DNA from 4 places in the Acidaminobacter sp. QWL-03 genome. Region 1 is predicted to be linked to each of the others. Evidence: predicted binding sites of a transcription regulator. Region 1 holds the regulator's gene; each other region holds the start of a gene.

Evidence for each region. Region 1 encodes LexA, which represses DNA repair genes until DNA is damaged. Its sites were predicted from a motif close to AGAACANNTGTTCT; they were not measured.
Region 2: AC4PHM_RS06165 (DNA gyrase/topoisomerase IV subunit B) is a predicted target of LexA. The motif match lies at 1,894-1,907, and genes of this name have one in related genera.
Region 3: AC4PHM_RS12155 (putative DNA modification/repair radical SAM protein) is a predicted target of LexA. The motif match lies at 1,612-1,625, and genes of this name have one in related genera.
Region 4: AC4PHM_RS06985 (DNA polymerase Y family protein) is a predicted target of LexA. The motif match lies at 1,851-1,864, and genes of this name have one in related genera.

Annotation. Positions count from the first base shown of each region.
Region 1 covers NZ_CM178752.1:838,140-841,257, forward strand. Annotated here, with positions in the region: gene AC4PHM_RS03750 (LysM peptidoglycan-binding domain-containing protein) at 118-564, opposite strand; gene lexA (transcriptional repressor LexA) at 824-1,486, shown strand; gene prxU (thioredoxin-dependent peroxiredoxin) at 1,666-2,382, opposite strand; gene AC4PHM_RS03765 (uracil-xanthine permease family protein) at 2,641-3,118, opposite strand, start outside.
Region 2 covers NZ_CM178752.1:1,352,002-1,355,119, reverse strand. Annotated here, with positions in the region: gene AC4PHM_RS06175 (ACT domain-containing protein) at 1-137, opposite strand, end outside; gene AC4PHM_RS06170 (carboxymuconolactone decarboxylase family protein) at 937-1,248, shown strand; gene AC4PHM_RS06165 (DNA gyrase/topoisomerase IV subunit B) at 1,952-3,118, shown strand, end outside.
Region 3 covers NZ_CM178752.1:2,601,111-2,604,228, forward strand. Annotated here, with positions in the region: gene AC4PHM_RS12145 (cation:proton antiporter) at 1-360, opposite strand, end outside; fluoride riboswitch at 411-471, opposite strand; gene speB (agmatinase) at 574-1,503, opposite strand; gene AC4PHM_RS12155 (putative DNA modification/repair radical SAM protein) at 1,770-3,068, shown strand; gene AC4PHM_RS12160 (TIGR03915 family putative DNA repair protein) at 3,065-3,118, shown strand, end outside.
Region 4 covers NZ_CM178752.1:1,521,684-1,524,801, forward strand. Annotated here, with positions in the region: gene AC4PHM_RS06975 (COG1361 S-layer family protein) at 1-895, opposite strand, end outside; gene AC4PHM_RS06980 (ABC transporter ATP-binding protein) at 888-1,601, opposite strand; gene AC4PHM_RS06985 (DNA polymerase Y family protein) at 1,961-3,118, shown strand, end outside.

The DNA.
Region 1 (3,118 bases):
GTTCTATGCTTTAAAACACCTGATCCCCCATCTTTGTGGGCAAAAAAGAAATAAAAGAAAATTAAATTACATTTTGAAAAACAAAAAACAGCACACACGTGCTGTTTTTTCTGTATCTTATTTCAGATCAAGTGGAATCACAAGGATCTGACCCGGATGAATGATGGCATTATCAAGACTGTTGGCTTCTTCTATAGCATAAATCAGGTGTCTGACGTCATAGTCATGATTAAAAACGGTAGTGTTGATCTCCTGAGCAATGCCCCACAAGGTGTCCCCTTTTTCGACCTGAATTTCAATTTGCTGAGGTTCAACTTCTGCCAGTGAAAAGGCTTCGTTAAGGCTGCCGCTCATGATGATAATGGCTATGATCCACGAAAATAGAGCCATCCAAAAACAAGCTGGAATAGATTTATTTGAGGCTTTACGAGTGGAATGCTTTTGTGGTGCCTGAACCTCAGGACGGATCTGCGTTGGTCTTGCAGCGGACCGCGAGGCATAGGTTCTTTGTAAAGATCTTCCTGCAGTGTTTGCTTTCACGGTTGTTGACATGGACTTTGTCATGGGTAGGGCACCTCCAAACATTTGTTCTGTTCTTGGCTTAATTATACACAAACATACGTTCTGTGTAAAGCGTTATTTAGAACAAATGTTTTGTTTGTGGTGTTTGACTAAGACCATCGGCATGGATTAGCCTTGAAAATACCTTGAAGCCCTTGAAGAATCTTATCTTCTATTGACATAAAAAACAGAACTAATGTTTGAATTTTTACAATTGCTGTGTTATACTTGTTTTAAATTAACGGGAATGGAGGGACTTGAAGTGAAAAATTCCATGTCGCCGCGCAGACGAGCTGTATATGATTTTATACGGCAAGAGATCAAGGCCAAAGGATATCCGCCTTCAGTCCGTGAAATATGTGAAGCGGTCAATCTGAAATCCCCTTCAACAGTTCATGGTTATCTTGGGGATCTTGAAAAAATGGGCATGATTCGTAGAGATCCAACTAAGCCCCGCGCCATAACTATTGTTGAGGACCACGACAATCGAAATAAGGGAAATGGAGCTGCTGAGGAAGTCAGCGCCCAGCAAATCATGGATTTACAGCGTCATACTGCGTTTGTACCGGTGGTTGGCCAGGTCACCGCTGGTAAACCAATTTTAGCCGTTGAAAATATTGAGGATCGCTTCCCTATCCCTTCGTCGTTTATTTCTGAAGGCGACTATTTTATGCTGCAGATTCAAGGGGAAAGCATGATCGATGCCGGGATTTTCGACCGGGATTATGTGCTAGTCAAACAGCAGCAAGATGCGGCAAATGGAAGCATAGTGGTGGCATTGATTGACGACAGCGCAACTGTCAAGACCTTTTACAAGCAAAAGAGAAATTATCGCCTCCAGCCTGAGAATCCTGCCATGGAGCCCATTATTGTCGACGAGGTCTCCATTCTTGGGGTTGTCAAAGGTGTTTTTAGAAAAATGTAATGACACATTCCAGCAAATAAAACGGTCCGCTGCAAGGAAGATCTTCTGCAGCGGACCTTTCATTTTATTTCACAACTATCACAAGCAAAAATCCCCGAAGCATACCGCCTCGGGGATTTTCTCACTTGTTTTTACGCAGATGTCACTTAGCTGCGAAACACTTACAACGTCACAAAGTCCTACTTGCCATCTTCGACTTTCCAAACCTTCCAAACGTTGCCCACAAGATCCGGACCTGGCTTGAGGGTCGCTCTGCCCGGCTGCCAGCCAGCTGGTGTTGCCTCAGTGCCTTTTGAAGCTCTGACGAGCTGGAAGGCTTGAATTTGACGGCGGGATTCAGCGACATTTCTGCCGACAGGAGGCGTCATGACTTCATAAGCCTGAACATTACCATCCGGGTCAATTATGAAGCGTCCGCGCATTTGAACGCCTGCATCTTCATTATAAACACCATAGAGGCGTCCGACATTGCCATTTTGGTCTGAAAGCATAGGATATGGGATCCCGCCTTTAACCATTTTGGACAGCTCATGGTCCTCCCACATTTTGTGGACGAAGACGCTGTCGACACTTATGGACAGGACTTCTACGCCGAGTTTCTGAAGCTCAGGGAATTCGTCAGCGACCGCTGACACTTCAGTCGCTCAGACAAATGTAAAGTCGCCCGGATAGAAGCAAACAAAAACCCATTTGCCTCTATACTCAGAGAGTTTATAATTTGAAAACTGACCATTTAAGTATCCCGGCAACTCAAAATCCGGTGCAGGTGCGCCGACTTTAATCATAGATTGTTTGGCCTCCTTTTTTTCTACTTCAGCTGATTCTGTCTTCACTGCGGTTGGTGCAAGTGTAGTGCCGGAGGGTCTTTCACATCCGGCTTTGAATGGTGTTGGCACTTCATCCATCTCCCCTTTCACACTTTGACTTAAAATAATAGGATCTGGGAATCCTGGTTATAGAAATTGTTGATCAATTCGTATTTACCCATAAATAAAATCGATAAACTGTAACTGTTACATTATTATATAGAATGTTGTCTCTTTGCCTGAAGCAATTCAAAGACGCGAAAAAGCCAGGTCACGAAGTTAAAGGCGCGATTTCCGCTTCCCATAACTCCAAAGGACCTGGCTCTATTTACTATTTTGTGTCTTTAATTATTTACCAGCAACTTTTGCTTCACGCTTGGCATCTATTTCGTCGCGTTCTCTTTGCTCATCCGCAAGTGACTTCATAGGGAGAAGGATATTGAGTGTGAAAGCAATGATCGTCGCGATAACGACCGGAGAACTGCCAAAGACCATGGAAACCCACTTTGGATAGTTCGCGAGGAGCTGAGGCACTGCTGTGATCCCCATGCCAAGAGCCAGTGACAGACCGACAATTGTAGTATTTCTTGTTGTCATCTCCTGCTGTGTGATCAAACGTACACCGGACATAGTGATGATTGCGAAGACACCAATAGTCGCACCGCCAATAACGGATTGAGGAATCGTAGTCATAAGCGCGCCGAACTTAGGAATAAAACCGGCAATCAAAACAAAGACAGCTGTAAACATGAAGACGACGCGGCTGACAACTTTAGTCGTTGTGACGATACCAACGTTTTGGCTGTAGGTCGCAACCGGAAGCCCG
Region 2 (3,118 bases), 510 kb from region 1:
CTGATGCCGACGGCTTTGACCGCGTCTGTCACGCCGTCAAAGGTGCCGTTTTTAAGCAGCTCTTTGGCCTCGAGGACTTTGACGTAGACCTCTGGGACCGCTTCGACGCTGAGGATGATGAATTTGCTCTTGTCCAAGGTGATCCTCCTTCGGTTTCTCCTCTTGCTTGTGCCTTGCATTTTTACGTTTGTGTTCGGTGATTGGTGATTTTGTAATTTTGTGGTGCGTGAATGGTGCGTTTGATAGATTGGTTTTGTGGTGACCGCCGTACGCGGACAAATGATAAAGGCTTAAAAGCGTGTCCGCCGATGGTCATGTAAAGTGTATTTCAAATCGTAGGAAATTGTATTTTAAAACAAACATTATCTCTGTTTCTCGTACAACTGTCCGCTTGAGGGATACTATAACATGCTGGGGCGGACAGTGTCAAGCAAAAAGGAGGCTTTGAGCCCCGTTATTCATTTGTTTTTTTGGATGAAATTTCTATCTTTTTGTTATCGCCGGCCGCCTGCATTTCTGCGGTGCCAAACACCTATAACCCTTCTTGTGAGCGGATTTCGCTGCGGGCTTCGCCCTGCTGGATGGGCTCAAAGCTTTAATTGGAAGACGCGGAAGTGACGTGGTGGTTTCATCAGGTGAAAGTGTTCGCGAAAAAATACTTGGGTTTTTCACATGCGGACAGAGGGGCGAAGTGGCTGTGGTGGAAGACGGTGTCTGACACCAGCTTCCACCCAATAACTGCCAGGAGGATGGCGTCGGCGGTAAAAGCTTATCGACTTTTGCTTCCGTTTACATTAACGTCCGTGATTGGGTGGGGGTGACCATCGGCAAAAGCATTTGTTTTTTGGAGATTAGTGATGCGGCACTAAAGAAAAACTTGATGCCGCTTGTTTCGGTGGACGCGGTTTCTGGTATTAATAAAAGGAGGTGATGAGCATGAAAAAACGGACTGAAAATTTGAACGAGTTTATTCAGCATTACCCTGAAGTTTATGAAGCGTATAGGCAGTACGGCAAGGCGGTGCATGAGGAAGGCGGGCCGCTGGAGGAGAAGACGCGGTGGCTGATCAAGGTGGCGCTGTCGGCGTCGTCTGGGTATAAGTTCGCGCTGAGGACCCATGTGGAAAAGGCGAAGAAGGCGGGCTGTACGGTGGAAGAGATTGAGCATGCCATTTTGCTCATAGCGCCAACTGTAGGCTTTCCTAAGATGATGGAAGCCATGATGGTGATTCATGAGGAAGAGACGTAACAGCAAAGACGTGCACAAACAGAAGTGGCCCCGCCCAACTGAAAGCTCGCTTTCAGTTGGGCGGGGCCACTTCTGTTTGTATAGGGCGCAGCCCGCGCCCGAAGCGCAGGCTGAGGCTGAGCGCAGTGAGGCCTCGGGTGAAGCGAGGGGCACGTCTGGTAGAGTGAGATGTGACTTTCCAGAAGGGCGCAGCCCGCGCCCGAAGCGCAGGCTGAGGCTGAACGCAGTGAGGCCTCGGGTGGAGCGAGGGGCACGTCTGGTAGAGTGAGATGTGACTTTCCAGAAGGGCGCAGCCCGCGCCCGAAGCGCAGGCTGAGGCTGAGCGCAGTGAGGCCTCGGGTGGAGCGAGGGGCACGTCTGGTAGAGTGAGATGTGACTTTCCAGAAGGGCGCAGCCCGCGACCGAAGCGCAGGCTGAGGGTGAGCGCAGCGAGGCCTCGGGTGGAGCAATAGGCGCAGCCGCGAGGGGCACGCCAGGCAAGCCATGGTACAACATGAAATATTACAGGATTATTACAAAGCTCTGGCCCCAAGTTAAAACTTGTCCGCGTCCCCAAGTTGAAACTCGTCCGCGTCCCCAAGTTGAAACTCGTCCGCGTCCCCAACCCAGAACTTGTCCGCGTCCCCAAAAAAAATCATCCCTTTACGCACGCGCGTTCTGTTATAATAGTCCTGTGTGACCATTTTGAGAGGTGTTTTTTGTGGTGAAACAAACGAGAACTTATGATAATGAGAGCATTACCTCCCTGAAGGGTGCCGATCGGGTGCGGAAGCGTCCATCGGTTATTTTTGGGTCGGATGGGCTGGAGGGCGCGAAGCACACGTTTTTTGAGGTGCTGTCCAACTCCATCGACGAAGCCAGGGAAGGGTACGGCAAGGAAATTACGGTCATACGGCACGCGGACCGGTCGATCAGCGTCATCGACAAAGCCAGGGGCATTCCGGTGGAGTACAACAAGCCGGAGGGCCGCTACAACTGGGAACTGATCTTCTGCGAGCTCTACGCCGGAGGCAAGTACAACAACATCAGCGGGGAGACCTATGAGTACTCCCTTGGCCTCAATGGACTGGGCCTCTGCGCTACTCAGTACAGCTCGGAGTACATGGACGTCGAGATCATCCGCGACGGCCACCTCTACGCCCTTCACTTCGAAAAAGGCGAAAACGTCGGGGGACTCTACAAGGAGCTGACGAAGCAAAAGCAGACGGGCTCGACCATCAAATGGCGCCCGGACCTGGACGTCTTCACGGATATAGCCATTCCAAGCGAGTATTTCGAGGAAGTCCTCAAGCGCCAGGCCATCGTCAACAAAGGACTGCGCTTCATCTACCAGGACGAGGAGTCCAACACGACGCGGGAATACATCTACGACAACGGTATTGTGGACTACCTGGAGGAGATTGGTGACGACAAGCGGTTCACCCAGATCCTGTACTATTCTGATGAAGGTGTGGGACGGGACCGGCCAGACAAACCGGAGTACAAAGTCAAAGCGGAGATGGCCTTTTGCTTCAATAATGAAGTCAACGTCATTGAGTACTATCATAACTCGAGTTTCCTCGAGCATGGCGGCTCCCCGGACAAGGCTGTAAAAAGCGCCTTTACGGCGGAAATCGACCAATACATCAAAAAGCAAAACAAGTACCAGAAAAACGAAAAGAAGATCAACTTCATCGACATCCAGGACAGCCTGGTGCTGGTGGTGAACTCCTTCTCGACCATGACCAGCTACGAAAACCAGACCAAGAAAGCCGTCACCAACAAGTTCATCCAGGACTTCATGACGGAATTCATCCGCAAGAAGCTTGAGGTCTACCTCATCGAGAACGCGGAGGAAGCGGACAAAATCATTGATCAGATCCTGATCAAC
Region 3 (3,118 bases), 1.8 Mb from region 1:
GATAAAGCCTAGAATGCCCCCCTGAATGAAGGTGAAGCCGAAGACTTTGGTGGCGACAAAAGCCACAGTCAAACCCTCAAACACACCTGGGAGGACACTCATTTTTAACGCGGTCACACCTACATCATTCAGTGACTCACGGCCAATGCCAAGTCCAGCTCTGAGCAGGATGATGATCAACGCGATTTTTCTGAAGTCCGCGGAAGCCGACATGAGCTCGGGTCCAATCCAGTTCACGCCATGGGGACCAATAACAATGCCCAAAAGCAGCATGCCAAGGAGCCCGGGAAGCTTGAGCCTTGTAAACAGAGTGTTCATGAGAAGTCCAAAAAGTGTGATGATCGCGAGACTGGTTGCCATAATGCTACCCCCCTTAAATAGTCAAAAACAAAAAATGACCCTGCCGAATATATTCGACAGGTGTCATCAGCTTGTCAGCGGTTAAAGGCGAACACCATCGCCATTTCGATTCAATTCTTTTCTAGAATAGCAGATCTCTTTATAAAATTCAAGTCGAAAAAATGAAAATCAAACTAGCATGTTCACTTCTGGTCATTCAATCACGAGTGGGTGTTATAACCGCCCAGCCTTCCTCATCACATGTCCCCAGCACTCCATGACAATTTTTCTCGCGGCGAAAACAGACGTCCAGGACGCGTCCAGCGCAGGCGCTACCTCCACCACATCAAAACCTATGACTGGCAGCTCGAACAAGCCCTCCAGCAGGTCCAGCAGCTCTCTGGCTGTAAGCCCGCCCAGCTGCGGCGTGCCCGTTCCTGGCGCGTAGGCTGGATCCAGCGCGTCGATGTCTAGGGTGATGTAAATTGCGTCCAAGTGCGCGAGTGCCGCCTTGGCTTTCTCGATAACCGCCGCTGTGCCCATTTTGGAGTAATCCCGGGCGCTAATCACCGGAACCGGTGTCTTCTGGATGAACGCCAGCTCCTGAGGCTCCACGGACCTAATGCCAATAAAAAACAGGTTTTCAGGCCCCGTCACGTTGTCGAGCTCCAGCGCCCGCCGCTCTGTGCAGCCGTGGGAAAGCGTGTCCCCGCCCAGCGCCTCGCAGAGGTCAAAGTGCGCGTCAATGTGAATAATCCCGAAAGCTTTGCCGATGGTCTTGTCAATGCCCTTCAGTACCGGAATGGTCACCGAGTGGTCGCCGCCAATCATAGTAAAAAACTTTTTCTCCTTCACCAACGCCGCCACGGTATCCTCCACCTGACTGAAAACCTGATCCCGGTTGGATCCTTCAAAATCGCCTATGTCTTTGATCTTGAAGCTCTCCAGAGATTCAAACCTTTCGGTCGTTGGCGCTACAGTGTAGGTAATAGACCTGAGGGCGTTTGGCGCCTCCTTGGCACCGGATCTGAAGCTGACAGAGCCGTCCCAAGGGATGCCAAAGACAACGGCGTCCGCCTCAGTTGTGGTGATTTGGGGTTGGTTCAAGCCGCCCCAGATGTCGGGGCTTTGGATTATGTCGTGGGTTGATTTCTGATCACTCATTGGAATCCTCCTGTGATGAATAAATTGTGTTTGGAGCCGTTTATGGGAAGTTAATTATTTGAAAGTCTTGCTATTGCTATAGTAACAGGAATTGGGTATAATGAAAATAGAACATGTGTTCTTTTGCGAATAAGGCTCAAATTTTCAGAATATTTTCAAGCTCTGGCACAAGATTTGAGTTGGTGACAGGCACCAAAGTTGAGTGAGTGTCAGACACCAACTTCAAACGAGTACCAGACACCACCTAGTCAAAAGGAGGTCCTCCCATGGAATGGCAAAAAAAACTCGAAATTCTCGCAGACAGCGCCAAATACGACGTTTCTTGCTCCTCCAGCGGTACCTCCAGAGGAAAAAGCCAAGGGCTGCTGGGAACAGCCGCTGCGGCCGGAATCTGCCACAGCTGGTCGGATGACGGGCGCTGCATTTCACTGCTTAAAATCCTAATGACCAACGTTTGCGTCTACGACTGCGCCTACTGCGTCAACCGGATCTCCAGTGATGTGCCTCGAGCGACGCTCACGCCCACAGAGATCTTGGAACTGACCCTCAATTTCTATAGAAGAAACTACATCGAGGGACTATTCCTCAGCAGCGCGGTCCTGGTGAGCCCGGATCACACCATGGAGCGGATGGTGGAGGTCGTCAAGCGGCTCAGAACCGAAGGAAAATTCAATGGCTACATCCATCTGAAGGCCATCCCCGGCGCGGATCCACGCTTGATCGCTGAAGCCGGGCGCTACGCGGACAGAATGAGTCTCAATATAGAGCTCCCCACCAAGAAAAGCTTGAAACTGCTTGCACCTGAAAAGAATCCGGAAACCATCACGGCGCCTATGGCCCAGATCCGAAACACCATCCTGGAGACGCACTCTGACCAAAACACCTTCAAGAAAGCCCCCTCTTTCGTCCCAGCGGGGCAGACGACGCAGATGATCGTCGGCGCGACGGGAGAAACGGATCACCTTTTGCTGAACCTCACCGAAAAACTCTACCAGCGCTACGCGCTCAAGCGTGTCTACTTCTCCGCCTATGTCCCGGTAGTCCAGAACCACCCGGTTCTGCCCGGCCAAGTTGATCACCCTATGCTCAGGGAGCACCGGCTCTACCAGGCGGACTGGCTGCTCAGATTCTATGGCTATACCGCCGGCGAACTGCTGGATGAACTCAACCCACAACTGGACCTTGAACTGGATCCCAAATGTCAGTGGGCGCTGCGGCACCCCGAGCAGTTTCCGGTAGAGATCAACAAAGCAGACCTCATGACCCTTCTAAGGGTCCCCGGCATTGGTCCGGTTTCAGCCAGACGCATCCTCAAGTCCAGACGCTTCAGCGCCCTTCGGCCCGAAGACCTCAAAGGGCTGGGAGTCGTCATGAAGCGCGCCAAATATTTCATTGAGTGCAGCGGCAAAAAAATTGAAGCTTTGAACTTCGAGACCCGCATCCTCAGACCACTGCTGGTGCGCGAGGAGCCTCTAAAGCTTCAGATGCCCTCTTCCCAACTATCCTTCTTTGACTTGAATCCCGGGCTCTGGATTCCACCCTCCAAGGAGTTGATTATAAGATGATGCAGTTCTATCTCTACGATGGCAGCTTTGAGGGCCTGATGTGCGCCATT
Region 4 (3,118 bases), 680 kb from region 1:
TAAACCTATAGTTCGTTATGCCGATGGTCGGCTCCACATTCGCCGCCTTCACCCGCACATAGTAAACCAGGCTGGCATCCGTATGAGGCTTATCGTCAGAATCCTTGTACTGCAAATTGAGCTTGATGGCATAGAGGCGCGTCTGCGCCGTTGGAGACACCACGACGTCGAATCTCGCGATCTCCGTGTCCTCCGAACGCAGCCGGTCAATTGTGTCATGGGTCACGCTCTGGTCGAGTTTAAATGGCGTGGTCCCGGGATCCGCGAAAGTCACAATGACATTTTTTGCGTCGTCGTCCGAGATGTTGGTCAGCGGAATCTCCAGCGTCGCTTTTGTGCCGGACAGCATCAGCGGCGTCGTCGTGGATTCCTTGACGCGTATGACCGGCTGGTAGACCGGCACTTCCGTCACTGGGTCCTCCTCCACGGTTCGGATGCCGGGAACGACAATGGTTTCCTCCGTGGTCCCGTCAGCGGTTCGGATGACTATCGGCAGCGTTGCCTCTCCGTTGCCCTTGTAGCGGAGGTCAATTCTGTAAATGTCGTAATTGGCGCCGTCCTCGCTCGAAATTCCCAGCCCAGAGAGAACCGCTGCCGATGGCGACGTCACCTTCGACATCCCCGCAAGCCCACTCAGCGGACTAAAGGTGCCTAGAGCAGCGTTGCTGATGGCCACGCTCTGATAGGCCGTCTCATCCGAATGACTCAAAGCCAGCACCAGCGCAAAAGTCGAATCCGTTCGGATCGAAGTCACTTTGGTGGAAAGCGAAGTAGTCATAGTGCCTACTTTTTGAATATACTGGCTGGTGCCCACGTCCGCCGCAGCACTCGGCACCGGCACCCCTGTCAGCAGCATGACCAGCATCAGGCCCAGGGCCATCACTCGTTTAAGCATGAACATATTCCTTCACTTCTCCCCTCATGATTTCGACCGATTCAATATTGCCGTCCCTGATATGGACGACTTTGTCTGCAAAGGCGGCGACCTCCGGGTCGTGGGTGACGATCACCAGTGTCTGGTGGTTTTGCCGCGCCATCCCCAGCATAATCTCCATAACCGACTCCGAAGTTTTGCTGTCCAGGTTGCCCGTTGGCTCATCCGCGAAGATGATGTTCGGAGAGCCCACAAATGCCCTGGCTATGCCCACCCGCTGCTGCTGCCCGCCACTCATCTGATTGGGTTTGTGGGCAATATATTTTTCGAGCCCGACCTTCATCAGAATATCCATGGCCATTTCCTCGCGCTCGCCCTTTGGCACTCTGCGAAACATTAGCGGCATCATAACGTTTTCCAGTGCATTGAGGGAGGCGATCAGATTATAGGACTGAAAGACGAAGCCCACATTCTGCTGCCTGAAGCGGGCAAGCTCTGCCTCGTTCATGGCGCTGATGCGGTGTCCTTCTATCTCAATGGTACCCTTGGTGGGTTTTTCCAGCCCCGCCATCATGTTGAGCAGCGTCGACTTCCCCGAGCCCGAGGTGCCAAGGATACAGCAGACTTCACCCTTTTCAATTTCAAGGTCGACCTTGTCGAGGGCCACCACTTTTTCGTGACCTAAGCGATAAACTTTTCTGAGCTCTTTGACTTCAATTGCGGCCAAGGCGATCCCACCCCTCCGTATTTCGACTTTTGATTTTCACAGCCTTACATTTTTACCCCTGATAATTCCATAACAATATTAATTTTTCTCAATAACTCAAGATTTTTTTGCCGATGGTCACTTAATCCAGCACCTCCGGCTAACCTCCCATTCAGGCAAAAGACTTCCAAGCAAAGCATTAGACGCCCGCCGCGAACCATTGGTTCCTCATTTGAAAGGCAGCCGCAATATTTTTTCTCACCTTGAAACAGAACGTTTGTTCTGTTAAAATGAAGACAGAAACCGGGTGTCTGACACCCAGTTTCATCTCAGACCCCAAATTTCACCCTACCAAAATTACAAAGGAGGGAGATCCTCTCATGTCAGCTTCGCGCATTGTCTTTCACGTCGACGTGAACTCCGCCTATTTATCCTGGGAGGCCGCCTACCGCCTGCAGATTGGAGAAACTCTGGATCTGAGGAGCATCCCGTCCGCGGTGGGCGGCGACGTCACCAAGCGCCGCGGAATCATTCTCGCGAAATCCATCCCCGCCAAGACTTATAACATACAAACCGGCGAAAGTGTGGGCGCCGCGCTCCTCAAATGCCCAAATCTCGTTCTGGTTCGCCCGACCTACGGGCTTTACATCCGCTGCCACCGCGCCATGCTGGAAATCCTGAAAGACTATTCACCCCGTGTTCAGGTGTTTTCCATTGATGAGTGCTTCCTGGAAATGACCGACGTACGCCTTGGCGGCAGAAGCCCGGTGGAAGTCGCCCATGAGATCCGAAACAGAATCCGGATGGAGCTGGGTTTTACCGTCAACATAGGCATCTCCGTCAACAAGCTCCTGGCCAAAGTCGCCTCTGACTTTCGAAAGCCTGATCAGGTCCACACCCTGTATCCGGAGGAAATTGAGGAGAAAATGTGGCCGCTCCCGGCCGGCGACCTGTTTATGGTGGGCCGCGCCACCAAGGAGAAGCTCGACCGCATGGGCATCCGCACCATTGGCGAGATCGCGCGGTTCGACCGGACACTGCTGCGGATCCGGTTCAAAAAGCATGGCGACGTGATCTGGAATTACGCCAACGGCATAGACAGCGCTGGCATGCTGGAATCGGAAAGTGACGGGGTCAAAGGCATTGGAAACTCCACCACCATTCCTTTTGATGTGGAGGATCGCAAAATTGCCCGACTGTACCTTCTGTCCCTTTCGGAAATGGTCGGCATGCGCCTCAGGGACAAAGGGCTGACCTACGGCCTCGTTTCCGTATCGATCCGCCATTCGGATTTTGAACATTTTTCCCATCAAAAAAAACTGCTCTACCGCAGCGATTCCACAGATGACTTGTACCGGGAAGTCTGCGGCCTGTTTGACGACCTCTGGACCGGTGCAGCCCTTCGTCACGTTGGCGTTCGCGTCAGTGACCTCTCACCAAAGACGGCACAGCAGCTGTCGTTTTTCGATCACCCGAAAGCCCTTGCCCGCAGCGCGCTGGATAAAACCATTGATGACCTTCGCCTCAAATACGGCAAC